Linked DNA regions of Chelatococcus sp. HY11. The protein of the gene in region 1 interacts with the protein of each later gene in a pairwise test. Links are inferred from orthologs where the notes say so. Each region holds a gene or a part of one and is shown on either strand. Other genes may lie near its edges. The genes, in order: KIO74_RS01290 and lpdA.

Evidence for each region.
Region 2: the proteins of KIO74_RS01290 (region 1) and lpdA interact in binary tests that used the Escherichia coli proteins (3 or more experiments, as listed by UniProt). The link is inferred for Chelatococcus sp. HY11 from one-to-one orthologs.

The regions. Positions count from the first base shown.
Region 1 is NZ_JAHBRX010000001.1:242,031-249,822, reverse strand. The notes cover bases 1-3,074. They hold KIO74_RS01290 (ATP-dependent helicase), read left to right. Parts: upstream 1-355; coding sequence 356-2,794; downstream 2,795-3,074. Other genes in these bases: KIO74_RS01295 (hypothetical protein), read right to left, coding at 1-175. In the rest of the region: KIO74_RS01285 (hypothetical protein), read left to right, coding at 3,147-3,332; KIO74_RS01280 (AraC family transcriptional regulator), read left to right, coding at 3,448-4,335; KIO74_RS01275 (AzlC family ABC transporter permease), read left to right, coding at 4,512-5,234; KIO74_RS01270 (AzlC family ABC transporter permease), read left to right, coding at 5,494-6,315; KIO74_RS01265 (AzlD family protein), read left to right, coding at 6,330-6,632; KIO74_RS01260 (aminopeptidase P family protein), read right to left, coding at 6,698-7,792. UniProt on the Escherichia coli protein: A helicase with DNA-dependent ATPase activity. Unwinds DNA duplexes with 3'-5' polarity. Translocates on single-stranded DNA with 3'-5' polarity. Initiates unwinding more efficiently from a nicked substrate than double-stranded DNA.
Region 2 is NZ_JAHBRX010000001.1:3,180,189-3,187,766, reverse strand. What follows is about bases 2,104-4,963. They hold lpdA (dihydrolipoyl dehydrogenase), read right to left. Parts: upstream 4,307-4,963; coding sequence 2,900-4,306; downstream 2,104-2,899. Other genes in these bases: KIO74_RS14575 (SDR family oxidoreductase), read right to left, coding at 4,398-4,963; KIO74_RS14585 (hypothetical protein), read left to right, coding at 2,261-2,404. In the rest of the region: KIO74_RS14600 (tyrosine recombinase XerC), read left to right, coding at 1-960; KIO74_RS14595 (hypothetical protein), read right to left, coding at 965-1,507; KIO74_RS14590 (VOC family protein), read right to left, coding at 1,622-2,089; more of KIO74_RS14575, read right to left, coding at 4,964-5,141; odhB (2-oxoglutarate dehydrogenase complex dihydrolipoyllysine-residue succinyltransferase), read right to left, coding at 5,241-6,470; KIO74_RS14565 (2-oxoglutarate dehydrogenase E1 component), read right to left, coding at 6,563-7,578. UniProt on the Escherichia coli protein: Lipoamide dehydrogenase is a component of the glycine cleavage system as well as of the alpha-ketoacid dehydrogenase complexes.

The DNA.
Region 1 (7,792 bases):
GGTTCTGCTGCTGGTAGTCGCGCTGGAACTGATTGTTCGTTTGCGCAAGTGCCCCCTGTGTCGCCACAAGGATCGCGATCATCGCACCAAATGAGACCACGGCGCGCGGCGCAATGCCCTTCTCGCTTTTGCCAGACTGAGGTCTTTCCCGACCCCAGGAAACACGCGTACGCATTTCGGTACACATCGCACCGCTCCTCCCATACCGCGCCCCGCGTACCTACATCAGAGCGCGCTATTTATATGGGATGGAAGCCGTCGCGCGCCATGGCTTTAGTGTGGGCAGCGTGCCCATAACGCCATCCGCATCGCCGGAAAGCTCGACGCCGTTCGCGTTTTGGTCCAAGGTCGTCCCATGAATCAAGGTCTGAACCACCCATCCCGGAAGCACGACGCCGACGGCGAGGCCACCCGGGCCGCGCCGCGTGGCGGCAGCCTCAGCGAGCGCGCCCGAGCGCAGGCAGCGCCTGTTGCCTATCTCGCCGGTCTCAACCACGAGCAGCGCCTCGCGGTGGAGACCACCGAGGGGCCGGTGCTCGTTCTCGCGGGTGCCGGCACGGGCAAGACCAGGGTGCTCACCACGCGCATCGCCCATCTGATCGCCATCGGCCGCGCCCGCCCTTCCGACATTCTCGCCGTCACCTTCACCAACAAGGCGGCGCGCGAGATGAAGGCGCGCGTCGGCATGCTGGTCGGGCCGGCGGCCGAAGGCATGCCCTGGCTCGGCACGTTCCATGCCATTTCCACCAAGATCCTGCGCCGCCACGCCGAGCTCGTCGGCCTCAAGAGCGATTTCACCATTCTCGACGTGGACGACCAGATCCGCCTCATGAAGCAGGTGATCCAGGCCGCTAATCTCGACGAGAAGCGCTGGCCGGCCCGCCAGCTCGCGAGCATCATCGACGGCTGGAAGAACCGGGCACTCGGCCCCGACCAAGTGCCGCACGGTGAGGGCGCCGCCTTCGCCAATGGCCGGGGCACAGAACTTTACCGCCATTATCAGGAACGCTTGAAGATCCTGAATGCCGCCGATTTCGGCGACCTGTTGACCGAGACCATCCGCCTCTTCCGCGAGCATCCGGACGTCCTCGCCCAGTATCAGAAGCGCTTCCGCTATATGCTGGTGGACGAATACCAAGACACCAACGTCGCGCAGTATCTGTGGCTCCGGCTGCTGGCCCAGGGGCGCGAGCCCGGCCAGCGCAATCTGGCCTGCGTCGGTGACGACGACCAGTCGATCTATGGCTGGCGTGGCGCGGAGGTGGACAACATCCTGCGCTTCGAGCACGATTTTCCGGGTGCCGTGGTGGTGCGACTGGAGCGCAACTACCGCTCCCATGCTCATATCCTCGCGGCTGCCTCCCACCTCATCGCCCATAACGAGGGCCGGCTCGGCAAGACACTGCGCACGGACGATGAACCGGGCGAGAAGGTGACGATCACCGGCGCGTGGGACTCGGAGGAAGAGGCCCGCCTCGTCGGCGAAGAGATCGAGGCGTTGCAGGCCAAGGGGCACAATCTCTCCGAAATCGCCATCCTCGTGCGCATTTCCGCGCAGATGCGGGAGCTCGAAGACCGTTTCGTGCAGCTCGGCCTGCCCTACCGCGTCATCGGCGGCCCGCGCTTCTACGAGCGTATGGAGATCCGCGACGCGCTCGCCTATTTCCGCTGCGTCGCCCAGCCCGCCGACGATCTCGCCTTCGAGCGCATCCTGAATACGCCAAAGCGCGGCCTCGGCGACGCGACCGTGCAGGTTCTCCATGCCCATGCGCGGGCGGCGCGCATTCCCCTGATGGAAGCGGCGCGCTTCATCGTCGAGACGGAAGAGCTGAAGCCGAAGCCGCGCGGTTCCCTGCGCGATCTGTTGGCAGCGTTCTCTCGCTGGAGCTCGCTGATCGACAATACGCCGCAGACGGAACTCGCCGAGATGATTCTGGAGGAATCCGGCTACACCGAAATGTGGCAGAAGGACCGGTCGGCGGAAGCGGCCGGGCGCCTGGAGAACCTGAAGGAGCTCGTCCGAAGCCTCGAGGAATTCCCGGATCTCCGGGGCTTCCTGGAACATGTCTCGCTGGTCATGGACGCGGTCGAGAACGACACGGAAGACCGCGTCAGCCTGATGACGCTGCATGCCGCCAAGGGCCTGGAATTCGACACCGTGTTCCTGCCCGGCTGGGAGGAAGGGCTGTTTCCCAACCAGCGCGCCCTCGACGAGAGCGGTCGCGCGGGGCTGGAGGAAGAACGCCGTCTCGCCCATGTTGGCATTACCCGCGCCCGACGCCGTGCGAAGATCTATTTCGCCTCCAACCGCCGTATCCATGGCCTTTGGAACGCCACGATCCCCAGCCGCTTCATCGACGAGCTGCCGGAGGACCATGTCGAGGTGACGGAAGCGCCCGCCGCCTTCTCCTATGGCGGTTACGGCAAGAGCCGCTTTGACGATGTGGAATCGTTTTCCTCATCCTATGCCACGCCGGGCTGGCAACGCGCCCAGAACAAGGGTGGTCTAGGCAGCGGCGGCTTTGGCGGAGGCGGCAGCCGCGGAGGTTTCGCGCAAGGGCGTGGTGGCTACGGCGGCTCCTCCGGCCCGGGACGCGGCGGCCTGCTGATCGAGGGGGAGCTCGTCGCCAAGTCCTCGGGACCGGCCTCCGCCTTCGCGCCGTCCGACCGGGTGTTCCACATCAAGTTCGGACCAGGCTCGGTGGCCGCCGTCGACGGCAACAAGCTGACGGTCGACTTCGACAAGGCCGGCCGCAAGATGGTGCTCGACAGCTTCGTGCAGCGGCAGGGCTGACCGGCGACCATTCATCAACCGCTGATTTCATGCACGGGCCATTATACGGCGGCCCGCCGCATGCAGCGAAGCTTAAATAACGTCAATACCGAACTTGATCTTTGCAGGTCGCCACAAGCGCAATCTTGGCATTTACTTCTGCCCAATCGGGTCGATTAAAAATCAACATTAAAACATATTTGCGACATATTGAATGCCGCGATCGATTACTTTTCTTGCTTACCATAAAAACGCGGAACAAAGATCCCATCCAGCCATTCTTTATGGCGCCGGCAGTCGATGACGGTACGACATGGATAGTCGACGTCTCGCCGGCATATCCGGTCAAGCATACGGTCATAAGGAGATGATCATGCCGAACCAAGGTGGACACGACACGGGTAAGCACGGCCAGAAGGACATGCAGAAGGATATGCATCCCTCCAAGGGTCATACGCAGAGCAGCGGAACGCAGAGCGCGTCCGGCTCGCCCGGCCAGCACAACCCGCAGTCCGCGCCCGGCGCCGGTAAGGACAAAGACCAACACGCCCGGAAGTAAGCTGACACCGTCACATTGAGGTTGACTCAGCGCAACTGAGGTCGGTTCGGGCGGAGCCTGAGCCGGCCATAACTTTTTTTCAAGACAGCGGAATTGGCCGCGCTAGAATTCGCGCATGGAAGGAAACGCGACGCATAACGGGCCAAAGCCAGCCACCAACGAAGCCATGGGCATCTTCGCCCTGGATAAGGGGGAGCGCACGCGCTTCTTCGCTTGCCCGAATTTCGCCGCGCTCGATTGCCTGACTGCGACCTTCCGCACCTATCGCTACGTCCCACACACGCACGACACTTTCGTCATCGGTTCCGTCATCGCCGGCTGCGAAACGTGGACGGTGCGTGGCATACGCGGCTATGCCGGGCCCGGCGACTTCGTTTTCGTCAATCCCCAGGAAGTCCATGACGGCGCCCCCCATGGCAGTGGCTATTGCTATCGGATGAGCTACCCGTCCATAGAGCTGCTCCGCCAGATCGCGAGCGAGCTTCGCGAAAGGGACGTGACGGCCACGCCTTATTTTCCGGAAACCGTGGTCAACGATCCGGCGGGAGTCGCGCTGTTCGTCGCCGCGCATGCCGCGATGGATGTGCATGGAGACGCGCGGGCCGGCGAGGAGTTGCTCTATCGCGCCTATGCCCATTGCCTGGTGCGCCATGCGCGTGTCACGTCTCAGCCGGCAACCGGCCGCGAGGCGGACCAGGTCACCCGGATCGGCCGCATGATCAAGGAACATTACGCCGACGACCTGTCCCTCAGCCGCCTGGCGGCTGAAGCGGGGCTGCCGCGCCACCGTCTCATCAGCGCTTTTCGCCGCGAGACCGGCATGACCCCGCATGCCTTCATCCTCGACCGGCGTGTCATCGCTGCTCAACAGGCCCTGCGGCGTGGCGCCACCCCGGCCGAGGCCGCGGCCGCTACGGGCTTCTGCGATCAGGCCCATCTCACCCGCGCTTTCAAAGCCCGCATCGGCATTACGCCGGGAGCCTTTCGCGCCGCGGTATCCTGACGGCGACATCGACCCACCCTCGTCCTGTCACACCCTCGAGGCTACCCATGCTGGACCGCGCACAGCCCCAGAAACTGGATCACGAGCCCCCGCACGGAAAGCCATCGCGCCAAAAGCCATCGCACCGAGCGTCTCGGGGCCGCGAATGGCGTGCGGGCATTGCGGCGATCGTTCCCGTGGCCATCGCCGCCATCCCGATCGGTCTTCTGTTCGGCGCCCTCTGCAGCGCCAAGGGGCTCACAATCGCCGAGGCGGGGCTGATGTCCGCCCTCATCTTTGCGGGAGGCTCCCAGTTCGCCGCACTGGAGCTGTGGACGACGCCGGTCCCCATCGCCGCACTGGTTTTCTCAACACTTCTGATCAACGCCCGGCATGTGCTGATGGGCGCGTCGCTCACCCCCAAGACGGGGCTGTTCTCGCCCCTGCAGCGATACCTCGGCTTTCACTTCATGACGGACGAGACCTGGGCGCTTGCCGAGAGACGGGCTGTCGCCGCCCCCCTCACCCCCGCCTACTGGTTCGCCCTGGCGACGGTGCTGCCCACGGCGTGGATCGGCTCGACCCTCGCTGGCGCGGTAGTCGGCTCGTTTCTCGGCGACCCCAGGCGTATCGGCGCCGATTTCGCCTTCACAGCGCTCTTCATCGGCTTGATCGCGGGCTTCTGGAAGGGGCGCACGACGGCGGTTACCATCGCCGCGAGCGGAGGCGCAGCCGCGCTCGCTTATGTCACACTCGGCCCACCCTGGCACGTGGCCGCGGGCGCCATCGCCGGCATCGCCGCAGCCTACATGACCGCACCGGAGTCCAGTGACAGCGAGGCCCACCTCAGCGCGACAACGGGATCCCCGCCAACGATGAACCCCGAAAATGAAAATATAGACCGACAAAACTCCAAATAAACAAGCATTAATTCCCCATCCTCACGATGAAATATCATATACATAAATTGATAGATCGGACGCATAAGTACCGATATTTTTTTAATCGTTCCGAACACGCGTTTCACTATCTTTCGCGCACCCTTGGAAGGGCAATTTTTTCTCGCAACACAATGGAAGTGAGGAGAAAATTGATGCGTTATTCAGCCAAAATGGTCCGAGCCATCAATGCGTGCGACGCCCTACGCCGGACCAGCCTATCCGCATTGGCGATACTAACATGACCGCGGAATCGAACGGGCCAGCGGCCATCCATGTCACGCATCGAGCAGCCAGGTGCGAGTGGTGTGACGGGCTCAAAGCCGTGGCGCCCGTCGCCGCCGTCGTCATGCCCGTCGGCCTGCTCTTCGGCGCGCTCTCCAGCGCGAAAGGCCTGACGTTGCTCGAGGCCGGGCTGATGTCCATCCTGGTATTCGCGGGCGGCGCCCAGATCGCGGCCATGGACCTGTGGCTCGACCCGATGCCGGTGGCGGCGATCGCGCTTTCGACCTTCCTGATCAACGCGCGACATATCCTGATGGGCTTGTCGCTCGCGCCGAAAACCCACGGCTTTAGCCCCCGGCAGCGGTTCTTCGCCTTCTTCTTCCTGACGGACGAAGCCTGGGCTCTGTCGGAGCGACGCGTTTTGAACCACCCGCTGACGCCAACGTTCTGGTTCTCACTGGCGGTCGTCATCCCGGTCGTCTGGAGCGCGGGCACCTACATCGGCGCCCGCTTCGGGAACTGCCTGGGCGACCCCTGCGCGATCGGGGCCGACTTCACCTTTACCGCCCTCCTGATCAGTCTGATCGCCGGGTTCACGACGACACGCACAGCGCTTTCCGCTGTTCTCGCGAGCTGTGTGACCGCGACACTCAGCTATGTGGCCCTTGGCGCACCCTGGCATATCGTCATCGGCGCGACGGTGGGACTGACGGTCGCCTATGTAACGGCACCGAGAGACCGTGTCGCGGAAGCCGCCGAGCGCAACCTCATCAGCGACGCGTTGTCGAATCTCGATCCCGCCGCTCCGCTCGACTGCCCTTCAGGAAGCCGCCCATGAATAGCGAAAACGCCATGAATATTGACAGTTCCGCCCTGATGGCCATCCTCGCGATGGCGGCGGTGACCTATCTCACACGCATCGCCGGCATCGCGCTGGCCGGACGGCTCACGCTCTCAGGACGCGCGAAGGCGGCTTTTGACGCCATTCCGCCAGCGGTTCTCGTCGCGGTGATCGCGCCAAGCGCATTGGCGACCGGCTGGCCGGAGACCGTCGCGGCGGCGATCGCCGCCCTGTCGGCGACCCGCCTGCCGCTGCTCGCCACGGTCGCAATCGGCGTTCTCTCCGTTGTCGGGCTCCGGGCCATCGCGGGCTGAGGCCCCTCGGCCACACGCAAGACCACGGGCGGTCTTGCGTGTGCGTTCCGGAAGGTACGCCCCGCTCAAGCCTGCAGCGGCCGCGTCGCCTCCTGCAGCCACTGCAGCGTCTCTCCGTCGACGAGCGGCCCGATATGGGCGAGCACGTCGGCGTGATAGGCGTCGAGCCAGGCAATTTCATCCTCGGTCATCAGCGACGGGTCGATCAGCGCCCGGTCGATCGGCGTGAAGCTCAATGTCTCGAAACCGAGCATTGGCCGCTCGCCCCCGGTCACATCCCGCGGCTCCACGAGAACAAGGTTCTCGATGCGGATGCCGTAAGAGCCTTCCTTGTAATAGCCGGGCTCGTTGGACAGGATCATGCCGGGCTCGAGCGGCACCGTCCCGAGCTTCGACAGCCGCTGCGGCCCCTCATGCACCGAGAGATAGGAGCCGACGCCATGGCCGGTGCCATGGTCGAAGTCCGTACCCGCCTGCCAGAGCGCACGCCGCGCCAGCGCGTCGAGCTGGGCTCCCGAGGTGCCGCGGGGGAAAATCGCCGTCGCGATCGCGATATGCCCCTTGAGCACGCGGGTGAAACGGTCGCGCATCTCCTCGGTGACTGCGCCCACGCTCACAGTGCGGGTGATGTCGGTGGTACCGTCGCGATATTGCCCGCCGGAATCGACGAGGAAGATCCCCTGCCCGATCGTCCGGTCAGACGCCTTGGTCACGCGGTAATGTGGCATCGCGGCATTCGGTCCGGCGCCGGCGATCGTCGGGAAAGATACGTCCATTAGCGCGTTGGTCTGGCGGCGGAACTCCTCGAGCGCCTCGACCGCGGCGATCTCCGTGAGCTCCCCGCCGGGCGCCTCCCGCGCGAGCCAGGCGAGGAAGCGCGCCATGGCGACGCCGTCGCGGCGATGGGCGCTCCGGCTGCCCTGCTGCTCGACGGTGTTCTTCACGGCCTTCAACCGCGTGATCGGATCCGCGCCGACATCCGCCTTGCCCCCGCCCTGCTCGATCGCCTGTTTCAGCGCCATGGCGCCGGTGGCCGCGTCGAGGCGCACCGGGGCGCCGCCGGCCGCGACCGTTGCAAGCGCCTCGGTGAAGGAAGACGGCGCTGCGACATCGGCCACGCCGGCGAGATGAGCGCTGACCTCTTCATCAATGCGCGCGGA
Region 2 (7,578 bases), 2.9 Mb from region 1 along the record:
TCGGCCGGCACGCCGGTGGACAAGGACGGCGCGGAGGCCGGGCATGGTCTGTTCGTGGCGACCACAACGTGGCTCTCCTATCTCGCCGCCGAGCGCCGCCTGTCGCCCAAGACAGTTGAAGCCTATGGGCGTGATCTCAGGCAGTTCCTGACTTTCCTGACCGAATATCAGGGAGAGCCGGCCAGCTTGCGCACCATCGCCGCGCTTGGGCCGGCTGATATCAGGGCGTTCCTCGCGGCCCGGCGGCGCGATGGCATCGGCAGCCACTCCCTCATGCGCCAGCTCGCGGCGCTGCGCTCCTTCGCCCGGCATCTCGAACGGAGCGGCGCGGGCAATGCGTCGGCCTTCGCGGCGGTGCGAGGTCCCAAGGTGAAGAAGAGCCTGCCACGCCCGCTCGCGGTCACGGCGGCGAAGGCCGTTACGACGATCGAGAGCCGGGCCGGCGATGACCGGGCGGAGTGGATCCTGGCACGCGATGCGGCCGTGCTGGCGCTGCTCTACGGGTGCGGCTTGCGTATCAGCGAGGCGCTTGGCCTCCAGCGCCGTCACGCGCCCGTCGATGGGCAGATGGACATCACGGTGACGGGCAAGGGGGGCAAGACGCGCGGCGTGCCCGTGCTGCCGCAGGTATCGCGTGCCATCGCGGACTATATCGCGGCCTGCCCCCATCCCTTGCCGCCGGAAGGTCCGCTCTTTGTGGGCACACGTGGTGGTCCGCTGTCGCCGCGTATCATCCAGCTTGTCATGGAGAACCTGCGCGGCGCGCTCGGGCTGCCCGCCAGCGCGACGCCGCACGCCTTGCGGCATTCCTTCGCAACGCATCTGCTCGGTCGCGGGGGGGATCTCAGGGCCATTCAGGAGCTGCTGGGCCACGCGTCCCTGTCAACGACGCAGAACTACACGAAGGTTGACGCGGCGAGGCTGCTCGCGGCCTACGACGCCGCCCATCCAAGAGCTTAACGGATCAGGCGCTGCCACCGAAGCGGCGGGTACGCCGGCGCAGAAGGGCGATGCGCCGCCCCATCTGGCCATTGAGGTTGAGGCGCAGACGCACGGCGGCGATGGCCGACCGGACCGCCCGGCGCGCGGGCTCGGTCTGACGATGCGCCCAGGCGCGGATCTCGAGAAGACGCCGGTAGAGCCAGGCGAACCACGGCAACTCGAGGAGCTTCTCGCGGCATAGCTCGAAGAGATAGGCCGTGACGCCAAGCCCGAGCATCTTGACGGCGACGAGCAGACCAACGGCCATGAACCAATGTTCATGGGCGAGGAGCCACAGGGCGAGAAGCTTGACCGGCAGCAGCAGGCTCGCCGGCACGATGAAGAGCGCGGCCACGGCGAGCGGCGGCAGACGATCGATGAAGGCCGCGAGCTTCTTCGACCATTCGGCCCATGGCAGCAGCCCGACGATGCCGGCGACAACGGGGGCGAGCCTGTCCCACAGCCATGCCTCCACCAGGAAGAGCACGGCGAGAAGGAACCACAGCGGTTTCAACAGGCGGCGCATGGATCAGCTCCGGACATCAGCTGTCGCTCGTGCCTGTCGTTCATGGTCTTTGCAAGGCGCTTCGATGGCTCCCCGGTGAACGCTCCAAACAGGATCAGCCCGGGCGGACCCCTGTCAGCTCATGCCGTAGAGTTCCTTGGCGCGTCGGCGCATTTCATCGTGCGATATGTCCTCGATACGGGTGGAGACCCACCAGATATGCCCGAACGGATCCTTGAGCTTTCCGCCGCGATCGCCGTAAAACTGGTCCTCGACCGGCTTCAATATGGTCGCGCCCGCAGCCTCCGCCTTGGCGACGGTGGTATCCGCATCTTTGACGTAGATATGCAGGACGACCGGTGAACCGCCGATGGTTTCAGGGCTGAGAGCGCCGTATTCCGGAAACTCGTCGCAGAGCATCATGCTGCCCTCGCCGATGGTCAGTTCGGCATGCCCGACTTTTCCTGCCGGATCCGAGATCTTCAGCGTTTCCACGGCGTCGAAGACTTGCCTGTAGAAGGCGATGGCTTCGTTCCCACGGCTGACGCAGATGTAGGGCTTCGGGGCGCCGTTATCCGGGATGGAGTTCACGCTTCCCGCCATGATCATTCTCCTTCTGTCGCACACTATTGCGTGAGATGGCTGATCTTAGTGCAGAACGAATGTCACCCCCATCTTGTTCTCCGCGATATGCCGTGTAGCCTGCAAAGGGGACCAATCTAGGGAAAAACCGTTATCCTCAGTTGAAGTAAGAACCCTTGAAGGAGAAAGACGATGCGTTCACTGATCCTCGCCTTGACCCTCGCCGCCAGTGCGGCTTTTGCTCCGGCCGCTTTTGCGGATTGCGGCCCGAAGCATACATCTTCGCTCGACAGCCAACAGACAATCCAGGCCCCGTCAACCACGCAGACGGGCTGACACTAACCGACAGACGACCTCCAGAAATAAATAGCAGCCGTCCTCAGTCGAGGCGGCTGCCTTTTTTATTGGGGCTGGTGGTTCCGATGCGATGCTCCCACGTCGAGCCGCGACGGTAACCCGCTGCTTCCCTCACCCTGTCCCTCTCCCGCCCGGGAGAGGGGACGCCAATGCCTGATGTCGCGGCCGATGTCGGTGGTGCTCACCTCTCCCGACGGGAGAGGTCGCGCCGTAGGCGCGGGTGAGGGGTACCCGCTCCGGAGATCGCCTCTAAATCCAAGCTCTCTCCTTGCGGGAAGAGAGAAACCGGCGGGGCCTCCTTCCATCAGATGGACGGAAAAAGTGCGGTGGGCGCACCGTAACCACTTTTATCATAGGTTGGCGCACGTGCAGTCCCCGCGCGGCCGGCGTGGCTGGCCAGAGATCCACACGGACGCCATAAAAAATCCCCGGCGCGAGGCCGGGGACCAGCATCTTCAGTGAACTGCGTCGCGTTCACATGTGGATCGCGCGCTTCTCCACGGCCATGGCGGCTTCCTTGACCGCTTCGGAGCGGGTCGGATGGGCATGGCAGGTGCGGGCAAGATCCTCCGACGAGCCGCCGAATTCCATCAGCACGGCCACTTCGTGGATCATTTCGCCGGCCTCGGGGCCGACGATGTGGCAGCCGAGCACACGGTCCGTCGTGGCATCCGCCAGGAATTTCACGAAGCCGTCGGTGGTGTGGTTCACCTTGGCGCGGCCATTGGCCGTGAAGGGGAACTTGCCGACGTTATAAGTGATGCCCGCTTCCTTGAGTTCTTCCTCGGTGCGGCCGACGGAGGCCACCTCCGGAAAGGTGTAGACCACGCTCGGGATGACCTCGTAATTCACGTGGCCTGCCTTGCCGGCGAGGATTTCGGCCACCGCCACGCCCTCGTCCTCGGCCTTGTGCGCGAGCATCGGGCCGGCAATGACGTCGCCGATGGCGTAGACGCCGGGAACCTTGGTCGCATAGTGGCTGTCGACCACGACACGGCCGCGCTTGTCGAGCTCGACGCCGAGCTCGGCGAGGCCAAGGGCGTCGGTGTAAGGCGTGCGGCCGATCGCGACGAGAACGATATCGGCATCGAGCGTTTCGGCGTCGCCGCCAGCGGCGGGCTCGACGGTGACCTTGGCGCCGTTCTTGGCCGTCTCGACCTTGGTGACCTTGCTCGACAGCTTGAAGGTGAAGCCCTGCTTGGCAAGGATGCGCTGGAACTGCTTGGCGACCTCGCCGTCCATGCCGGGCAGGATGCGGTCGAGATACTCAATCACCGTGACCTCGGCGCCGAGGCGCTGCCAGACTGAGCCGAGCTCGAGGCCGATGACGCCGGCGCCGACGACGACGAGCTTCTTGGGCGTCTTCGCCAGCTCGAGCGCGCCGGTCGACGACACCACGATCTTCTCGTCGATGGTGACGCCGGGGAGCCTGGCGACATCCGAGCCGGTCGCGATGACGATCGACTTCGTGGCGATCGTCTGGACCGAACCGTCCTCAGCCTTCACGGAGACCGAACCGGCGGCGGGAATGCTTCCCGTGCCGAAGAACACATCGACCTTGTTCTTCTTGAGAAGGAACTCCACGCCCTTGACGTTGCCGTCGACGCCTTCCTGCTTGAAGGCCTGCAACTGGGCAATGTCGATCTTCGGCGCCGACACGCCTATGCCCATCTTGGCGAAGGCATGGGAGGCCTCGTGGAACTTCTCTGAGGCATAGAGCAGCGCCTTGGACGGGATGCAGCCGACGTTCAGGCACGTGCCGCCATGGGTCTTGCGCTTCTCGACGACGGCCGTCTTCAGGCCGAGCTGGGCGGCCCGGATGGCGCAGACATAGCCGCCCGGTCCAGTGCCGATGACGACGAGATCGTAAGCGTCAGCCATTTCGCGTTCTTTCCTTCTTGCAAACCGCTTTAAGTTTTTGCTCTGAGCATGCTCTTTTCCAAAAACCGGTATCCACTTTTGGGATCATGCTCTAACGGCCGCCCGATACATCGATCGTCGTGCCGGTCACATAGCTGGCCTTGTCGGAGATGAGCCACATGATCGCCTCCGCGACCTCGTCCGCGCTGCCCTCGCGGCCCATCGGGAGCATGCTGCGCATGCGGGCGACCCGGCCAGGATCGCCGCCGCTAGCATGGATATCGGTGTCGATGATGCCGGGCCTGACGCCGGCAACACGGATGCCCTGGTCGGCGACCTCCAGGGCGAGCCCATGGGTAAAGCTGTCGATGGCACCCTTCGCGGCGGCGTAGTCGATATACTGCTTGGCGCCGCCCAGCGCGGCGGCGCGCGAGGACAGATTGACGATGACGCCGCCCTGCCCGCCGGAGCTGGTGGACATGCGGCGCACCGCCTCGCGGGCGGCGATGAGGCTGCCGACAACGTTCACCATCATCATGCGGGTGATGCGTTCGAACGACATGTCGGCGAGCGGCGCCGCGCGATCAACGATGCCCGCATTGTTGATCAGCCCCGCGAGGGGGCCAAGCTTGTCGGCCTCGGCGAAAAGGCGAACGACGTCCGCCTCGTCAGCGACATCCCCCTTCACGGCAATAGCCGTGCCGCCAGCCTCGCTTATCCGGGCCACCACGGCATCAGCCGCAGTGGCATCCGAGACGTAACTGATGGCCACGCGATAGCCCGCGGCCGCGGCCTTGAACGCGGTGGCGCGGCCAATACCCCGGCCACCGCCTGTGATCACCAGAACGCCATCCATCGCACCAGCCTTTCCTTCAGAACCCGATGAGTGAATTCCGGTTCTGGAACGAAGCGGTGGTCCCGAGCGACCAGCGCCCTAGCGACTATGGGGTCTGGATCAGAGGTCCAGCACGAGGCGTGTCGGGTCCTCGAGGTTTTCCTTGATGCGGACCAGGAACGTGACCGCTTCCTTACCGTCGATGAGACGGTGGTCGTAGGACACCGCGAGATACATCATCGGTCGGGCGACGATCTGGCCGTTCTTCACCACGGGCCGCTGCTCGATGCGGTGCATTCCGAGGATAGCGGACTGTGGCGCGTTGAGGATCGGCGTGGAGAGAAGCGAACCGTAGACACCGCCGTTGGAAATGGTGAAGGTGCCGCCCTGCATCTCCTCGATCGTCAGCTTGCCGTCACGGGCGCGCTTCCCGTACTCGGCGATCTCTTTCTCGATGCCGGCGATCGACAGCTGGTCCGCATCGCGGACTACGGGCACGACGAGGCCCTTGTCCGTGCCGACGGCGACGCCGATGTGGTAGTAGTTCTTGTAGATGATGTCCGTGCCGTCGATCTCGGCATTGACGGCCGGCACGTCCTTCAGCGCCTGCACGCAGGCCTTCACGAAGAAGCCCATGAAGCCGAGCTTCACGCCGTGCTTCTTCTCGAACACATCCTTGTACTGGTTGCGCAGATCCATCACGCCGGACATGTCGACATCGTTGAACGTCGTCAGCATGGCGGCGGCGGACTGGGCTTCCTTCAGGCGGCGCGCGATGGTCTGGCGCAGCTTGGTCATGCGCACGCGCTCTTCGCGCGAGGCATCATCCGGAGCCGACGGCGCGCGCAGCTGCACGGGCTGGGCTGGTTGGGCGGAGGCCGCGCCGCTGGACAGCGCGCCGAGGATATCGCCCTTGGTCACGCGACCGTCCTTGCCGGTGCCGGCGACCTTCGCCGGATCAAGACCGGTCTCGGCCGCGATGCGGCCGACCGCCGGACCATTGTCACCCTTGGAGGGAGCAGCGGCGGGTGCCGGCGCCGGAGCGGCGGCCGGAGCAGGCGCCGGCTTTGCCGCGGGCTTTTCAGCCGCCTTGGCGGGAGTAGCACCCGCGCCACCTTCGCTGAGCGAGCCGAGCAGGGCGCCAACCTCGACGGTGTCGCCTTCCTTGACGGTGATCTCGGCGAGCACGCCGGCGGCCGGAGCGTTGACCTCCAGCGTCACCTTGTCGGTTTCGAGTTCGACGAGCGGCTCATCGGCCTTCACGGCCTCGCCCTGTTTCTTGAACCACCGGCCGATGGTGGCCTCCGTCACGGATTCGCCGAGGGTCGGCACACGGATTTCGGTCGCCATGATGTTCGCTTCTTGCTGTCTTCCGGCCGGGCCGGATGCCTGACGATCTAAGGCCTTGCGGCCAGCTTGAGGGGGCGGGGCGAAGGCTTCCCTCAGGAAGCCAGCGCCTCGTCAAGGAAAGCCTGCAACTGTGCCAGATGCTTGGACATCTGGCCGACAGCCGTGGAGGCCGAGGCGGGACGTCCGACATAGCGCGGACGCGTCGCCTTGAGGCCGGAATGGTCGAGCACCCATTCGAGATAGGGTTCGACGAAGTTCCACGACCCCATGTTCTTGGGCTCTTCCTGGCACCACAACACCTCAGCGTTGCGGAAGCGGGAAAGAATGCCGGCAAGCGTCTTGGCCGGGAAAGGATAGAGCTGCTCGACGCGCAGGAAGAAGATGTCGTCGATGCCGCGCTTCTCGCGCTCCTCATAGAGGTCGTAGTAGACCTTGCCCGAGCAGATCACGACCCGGCGGATCTTCTCGTCCTTGACGAGCTTGATCTTCTCCTTCGGCAGACGCTCGGCGTCATCCCGCAGGATGCGGTGGAAGCTCGTGCCTTCGGAGAGCTCGTCCAGCGTCGAGACGCAGCGCTTGTGGCGCAGCAGCGACTTCGGCGTCATCAGGATGAGCGGCTTGCGGAACTCGCGCTTCAGCTGCCGGCGCAGGATATGGAAGTAGTTCGCCGGCGTCGTGCAGTTCGCGACCTGCATGTTGTCCTCGGCGCAGAGCTGCAGATAGCGCTCCAGGCGGGCGGAGGAATGCTCCGGCCCCTGGCCTTCATAGCCATGCGGAAGCAGCATCACGAGGCCCGACATCCTGAGCCACTTGCGCTCACCCGACGAGATGAACTGGTCGACGACCACCTGGGCACCGTTGGCGAAGTCACCGAACTGCGCTTCCCACAGGGTCAGCGCATTCGGCTCGGCCAGCGTGTAGCCATATTCGAAGCCGAGCACCGCCTCTTCCGAGAGCATCGAGTTGATGACCTCGTAGCGGGCCTGGTTCTCGTCCAGGTTGTTGAGGGGCGTGTAGCGGTCCTCGTTCTCCTGGTCGAGCAGCACCGAATGGCGCTGGCTGAAAGTGCCGCGCTCGACGTCCTGGCCCGACAGGCGGACAGGGTGGC